2 regions of the Pseudoalteromonas sp. NZS100_1 genome follow, and region 1 is predicted to be linked to the other one. Evidence: predicted binding sites of a transcription regulator. Region 1 holds the regulator's gene; the other holds the start of a gene.
The links. The regulator LexA, encoded in region 1, represses DNA repair genes until DNA is damaged. The targets are predictions, from matches to a motif close to TACTGTATNNNNATACAGTA.
Positions count from the first base shown of each region.

Region 2: dinB (DNA polymerase IV) is a predicted target of LexA. The motif match lies at 1,499-1,518, and genes of this name have one in related genera.

Region 1 covers NZ_JADYXN010000020.1:14,313-17,744, reverse strand. The annotation lists gene ctaD (cytochrome c oxidase subunit I) at 1-272, opposite strand, end outside; gene coxB (cytochrome c oxidase subunit II) at 272-1,414, opposite strand; gene lexA (transcriptional repressor LexA) at 1,898-2,515, opposite strand; gene I6F66_RS13610 (PaaI family thioesterase) at 2,683-3,123, shown strand; gene I6F66_RS13605 (hypothetical protein) at 3,124-3,432, opposite strand, start outside.
Region 2 covers NZ_JADYXN010000004.1:183,978-187,409, forward strand. The annotation lists gene I6F66_RS04565 (aldo/keto reductase) at 1-407, opposite strand, end outside; gene I6F66_RS04570 (thioesterase family protein) at 417-851, opposite strand; gene dinB (DNA polymerase IV) at 1,531-2,583, shown strand; gene I6F66_RS04580 (leucyl aminopeptidase family protein) at 2,713-3,432, shown strand, end outside.

The DNA.
Region 1 (3,432 bases):
ATAACCGCACCAAACACCATAATTAAACCATGCACTGTGGTCATTTGATTAAAAAAGTGAGGATCGACCAACTGTAAACCTGGTTGAAATAATTCAGCTCTGATCACCATGGCCATTCCACCACCAATTAAGAACATGGTCAGCGAAAAAATTAAATATAAACTACCTATATCTTTATGATTAGTTGTGTAAAGCCAGCGTTTAAAACCTTTAGCTGGGTGATGAGCATGATGAGCTTCATTGGCGTTAGATTGTTCTACTATGCTACTCATTAGTTCGCCTCCACTTTGGCATCAAGTGCTGCCTGTATTTGACTCGGTTGAATAACATCACCCGTATCATTACCCCACGCATTACGTTTATAAGTAATAACCGCTGCTAATTGCTTTATAGATAACTGTTTGGCAAATGCTTGCATTGCCGTACCGGGTCGCCCATGGATAACTACATCAATGTGATCTTTTATATCGCCAAGCACTATAGGGCTGCCTTTAAGTGCAGGAAATACACCCGGTAACCCCATGCCAGTAGGCTGATGACATGCAGCACAATTGGCCATATATACTTGTTCGCCTAAAGTCATTAATTCTTCTTTTGGGAGGGTTTTATCAAGTAATGCGGCATCTGCTAATGCTGCTTTTTGTTTAGCTTGCTTTGCATCTGCAAGCCACGTTTTAAAATCAGCCTCAGATTTAGCGACCACCACAACGGGCATAAAGCCATGATCTTTACCACACAACTCAGCACATTGGCCTCGGTAAGTACCTTCTTCGTTTATGTTCGTCCATGTTTCGTTTATAAAGCCGGGATTCGCATCTTTTTTAACTGCAAAATCAGGTACCCACCAAGAGTGAATAACATCGTCAGAAGTCATTAAAAATCGTACTTTTTGATTTATTGGCAGTACGAGAGGTTTATCAACCTCAAGTAAGTAGTTAGGATTTTTATCTGCAAGATTCGCTATTTCATCTTGCGGGGTAGATAAAATAGAGTAGAACTCTACATCTTCACCCATATATTCATAATGCCATTTCCATTGCGAGCCTGTAATTTTAATAGTGAGATCAGCTTTGCTGGCATCTTCCATTGCAATTAGGGTTTTAGTGGCTGGTACTGCCATAGCAATTAAAATAACAAACGGGATTGCAGTCCAAAGTATTTCTACTTTAGTGCTTTCGTGAAATTGGGCAGGTACAGCCCCTTTAGATTTACGGTGATGAATAAGTGCCCAAAACATAATTGCGAACACTATCACCCCAATCACACAACATATTATAAATATGGTCATGTGCAGCTGATATACATTATTGCTTATATCGGTTACGCCTTTGCGCATATTGTATTGGCTGTTAGCCAAAACTGGGTGCGAAAAAACACATAATATAAGCCACAAGGTAGAGGTCAGTTTACCCATGTGACGGCTCCTTTGATGCTATTGCGAATGCAAAGCGAAGAGGCATACGGCTTAAACGCCAATTCGTTATTTTTATTTTTTTAGTCAATCTCATTTAATATTGATTGGTTTTGCTGCGCCAACAACGGGTTTGTGTATATTGTGTGTTCTCAAAACTAAAAAGCTGTGAGTTATTATTAGCTCAGCACATTAATAATTAGCTAAAAAATGAACAACAAGCAAGTTTTAGTATAAAAAACAATCAGGTGATATTGAGTAATTAATAAAAAATCAGTAACCAACTAGGTAACAGGAAGTTCAAAAGATGAGCAAAACAAAGGGGTTTAACGCATTCGGAGGGGGAAAATATAAGTGCAAAAAAGTTTACAGCTTAAATTGTCAGTGAGCTATTTATGCCCTATTTTTAGTGCGAATTTAAAACAGAAAATGCGTACTAATTAGTACGCATTTATAAAACTGCTTGTTTAAAAGCTATTTTTAAAGTCACATCCAATCAGCGTTTCTTATAACGCCAACGGCTAAGCCTTCAATATTAAAAGACTCATTCTCAAGATCTACTTCAATAGATTCAAAATCGTCGTTTTCAGCATGAAGTAATACTTTACAACCCGCTTTCTCAAGACGTTTTACAGTTACGTCTTCGTCTAGGCGGGCAACAACAACTTGCCCGTTTTCAGCGGTTTGAGTACGATGTACAGCAAGTAAATCACCATCCATAATACCAATATCTTTCATGCTCATACCGTTAACGCGTAGTAAAAAATCTGCAGCCGGTTTAAACATTAATGGATCGATTTTGCAGTGACTTTCAACGTGCTCTTGCGCCAAAATAGGTGAACCAGCAGCAACACGCCCTATAAGCGGTAAACCTAATTGTTCTGGCTCTTCTTCTTCAATTAACTGAATACCACGGCTTGCACCTGGTTTCATTTTAATTGCGCCTTTTTTAGCAAGTGCTTTTAAATGTTCTTCAGCAGCATTGGCACTTTTAAAACCTAATGTTTGCGCTATTTCAGCACGTGTAGGAGGCATACCAGTGTCTTTAATAAAAACTTTAATTAGTTCGAGTATTTGAGCTTGGCGGTTCGTTAATGGTCGCATACAACTGGTTTTCCATACAGTACATTTAACTGTGAGTATATACAGTTAAATAAAAATCGCAAATTTAAATTAAGCCTTAAAATAGCCAAAGTAATTTCACTTGTGTACATTTTAGGGATATAACTAACGCTAGGTTTATAAATGATTAAAAAAGCAAAGGAGTCATTATGAGTATTTGGTACCAGCCCATCACTTTAGAGCTGTGCAAGCAGTTAGAACAAGGCATTGATGGCCAAGGAACATTAATGAAAACCATGGGAATAGAAGTCACTGAAATTGGTGATGATTACTTAGTAGCCACTATGCCGGCAATTCCTGAGCATCATAACCCAATGGGAATGGTTCACGGCGGTGCTAACGTTGTACTTGCCGAAACAGTTGCCAGCTATGCAGCTAACTTTGTTGTCGATTTTACAAAATTTTACTGCGTGGGGCAGGAAATTAGCGCAAGTCATTTAAAAGCATCTCGCAACGGCACTTTAACAGCAACGGCAAGAGCGTTTCATATTGGCAAACGTAGTTCAGTGTGGGAAATAAAAATTACAAATAGCCGCAATGAGCTGTGCTGCGTATCAAAAATGACCGCAGCAGTCGTAGAGCGAAGATAGTTACTTTTCGATTGGGTAAATTGTAATTTCCATACCCGCACCAATCGCAGATATACGTAGTAATGTATCTGCATCTAAGGCTTGATTAAAGCACTTAGGGGAAGTGCCTGATTCAAAACCAATATCAAACGTTCTACGTGAACAGCTTAACCATTGCTTTAGCGCGTTACGCGAACACGATTCAATAAGCTCACATATATGGTTTATTGCTTTGTCAGGCGTGTTTACTACACCTGTTGCTTCAATACGCGCTAATTGACGGTATTCGTCTTTGTCATAATGTAAAATCGTCGCGACTTTTTTCAAGTC
Region 2 (3,432 bases), on a different contig from region 1:
GTAGAGCGGTTTGGCCAATGCAGCTGATATAAATCAATGTAGTCGGTTTTAAGGCGCTTAAGTGAATCGTCTACGGCTTCTATTACCGTTTGGCGCGTAATATTGCCACCATCACGTACCCACGATAATCCATTGCCTGCAATTTTTGTAGCAAGTACCACATCGCTGCGCTTTTGCTGATTACGCGATAGCCAATCGCCAATAATTTCCTCAGTTTTACCATAGGTCTCTGGAGAGGGCGGTACTGCATACATTTCGGCTGTATCAATAAAGTTTACGCCTTGCTCTAGCGCATAGGCTATTTGTTCATCAGCATCGCTTTGAGTATTTTGTTTACCCCAAGTCATACTGCCTAAACATACTCTTGAAACGTTAATACCACTGCTGCCAAGTGGGCTGTATTGCATGAGAATTCCTTATTGCTCGTCTTGAGAGTAGCTAACTAACGCCGATAAAAGAGGCTCTGCAATGAGGGCTTTTTGGCCTGTTTCAAAATCAAACATAACCACTTTTGAAGTGCCTGTGGTTGTTATAGCGTTTTGTGCGTGACTAAATACGGTGTAATTCATAACAAACCGGTCTGTTTTTATATCAGAAATAGTAACACCGACTGTAAGCGTATCTGGGAATGTAACTGGGCGTTTATAACGAATGTTATTTTCGCTTATTACCGGGCCCACGCCATTAGGGCTTATTGTATCGAACAGATTTATTTTATTTAAGAAGTCGATTCGGGCTATTTCAAAGTAACGTAAATACACTACATTATTTACGTGTTGTAGTGCATCCATATCAGCCCACGCTACGGTGATGTCGGTATGGATAGGGTGCTGATCTTTAAACGTTTGCATTATTTATTGGCCCTTAATTTTAAAGTGCTTAGATTATCAACATGGGGTTACGAGCTCAAGGTAATTAATGGCATGTTTTTTTATAAGATGATTGTACCTATTTAATTTTAGGTCTACAGTTAAATTACACAGACAAACACAAAAACACACAGAGGTAGAAATATGCAGAACATAATTAATTGGTCCTTAGCTTGTTTGGTTTTTATAGCCTCTTTTACCTGTTACGCAATGGGTAACGAATCAGGCGCTATTATTTTGATGTTAGCAGGTTTTTTTTTCGAGGTTATGTTTTGGTTGCGCGGTTATAAAGAGCAAGAAGGTAATAAGCGCTTTTTTTAATCGCTAACTAGGGCCTGTTGACCTTTCAGGATTAAAATTTGTTCAATCTAGGGGCTATTTAATCGCGGCGCGAGGTTTGTGACCTAGTGGGCTAAGTAAAAACCGAGCAACAAAGAGTAAATTGCCCCTAGGCAGAACCCTTCGGGCAGCGTATGTTTGGCATTTGTGCTACGTTATCGCCTATTTATGGGGAATAACCACACTACATAGGCTCTGCCTTGCCTAAATACCAAACATACTGCTGCAAATTTAACCTCGAAAGATAAACAGGCCCTAGGCTTGCTTATCACATTTGATTCTATAATAATGACTGTATAAATAACCAGTTGTTGTTGTGGTGATGAAGAAGTTTATTCACATAGACATGGATTGCTTTTATGCAGCAGTAGAAATGCGAGATAATCCAAAACTTGCATGTGTACCGCTTGCTATTGGAGGCAATAGCCGACGAGGCGTGCTCTCAACCGCTAACTATATAGCGAGAGAATATGGCGTGCGATCGGCTATGTCGAACTATCATGCTAAACAATTATGCCCCGATTTAGTTATTGTTCCTGGGCGCATGGCTGTATACAAAGAAGCTTCAAATCAAATACGTGAAGTATTTAGCCGCTACACAGATTTAGTTGAACCTCTTTCTTTAGACGAAGCCTACCTAGATGTAACAGACAGCACCGCTTGTAAAGGCAGTGCCACACTTATTGCACAGCAAATAAGAGCCGATATTTACAATGCCACAGGGCTCACTGCATCAGCTGGTATTGCACCGATTAAATTTATTGCCAAAATAGCCAGCGACGAAAAAAAACCGAATGGTCAATTTGTCGTTTTGCCTCATGAGGTCGATGATTTTTTAGCGCAATTACCGCTGGGGAAAATTCCGGGGGTGGGTAAAGTAACGCTCGAAAAGCTAAATTTAAAAGGCTTATATACCGGCAAGGATGTACGTGAAAAAGGCGTTAACTGGATGCAGCAACATGTGGGTAATTTTGGTGTGTCGCTTTATCAAAAATGTGCAGGTGAATATGTTGGTAAAGTATCAACAGATCGCATCAGAAAGTCGCTGAGTGTTGAACATACCTACGAATACAACAAAACAAGTTTGCAAGAGTGCTTAGATGAGCTGCCAAAATTGTTAGACGAATTAGTTTTAAGGCTTAATAAACAGCAATTACAAAACCGTATTAATAAGCTGAGTGTTAAAGTGAAGTTTGCAAATTTTGTAGTAACCTCAGCCGATCAGGCATACCACGAGCTAAACACAGAAATATTTATTCAACTCCTTACTAAGGCCTATCAACGAGGGCTACAACAACCTGTAAGATTACTTGGCATAGGCGTTGGCATTAAAAGCGAGCCAGAACAAAACTTCCAACTGAGTATTCTCGATTAAGCTATAAAGCCTGTAACCCCAAGTTGCCATTTATTGGCAAGTTGTATAATTAGCTCATCGCACCTTGCTGGTCTTCAATATTTAAATCGACGATAATAGGGGCTTATGTTTTCTAACAGGACTTTATTTATGGCATACCCTCAAGCGGTTAGTGCAAGCCTTGAATGCACATCTCATGATGCGCTTATTATTATTAGTGATGACTTTTCTCTATTACCAAATAACTCATTACGTGATGCTATTTTAGACCAAGCAAAAGTTGATTCTCGTATTGGTAAACAAGTTACTTTATTAGTAATTGAAAACAAACGCGTTGTACTTGCGCCAACGGGTCCGTTAAATAGAGATTACGACGATGTTCGCCGTTATTTTGATGCTGCTAAATTAGCAATTAACGAAGCAAAAGCGTCGGGTAGTGTTAATCCTGCATTATTTTTACCAAATTTAAATGGCGATAGCCGTTATCAGCATGCTTTAGAAGTTGCTTATTTAGGCGCTTGCCAAGCCTTATGGCAGCCATTAGAAGCGCGTGAATATCACGGTGAAAGTATTGAACCTATTACTCAAATTGGTTTAGTTGGCGCAAGCGAGCAAACAATCAAAGCTGTTAATGCAATTGCTGCAGGCCAATATGCCGCGCGTGACTTGTGTGGCACCGAACCTGAGCGTATGGCTCCACCACGTTTTGCTGATTACTGCGTTGATTTATTTAAAGGCTCAAGCATTGCAGTTGACGTAATTGATGATATTGCAGCTATTGATAAAAACTACCCAATGCTAAGCACTGTTGCTCGTGCATCGTATGCAGTTGAGCGCCATCACCCACGTGTTGTTAAGCTTGAATATGTA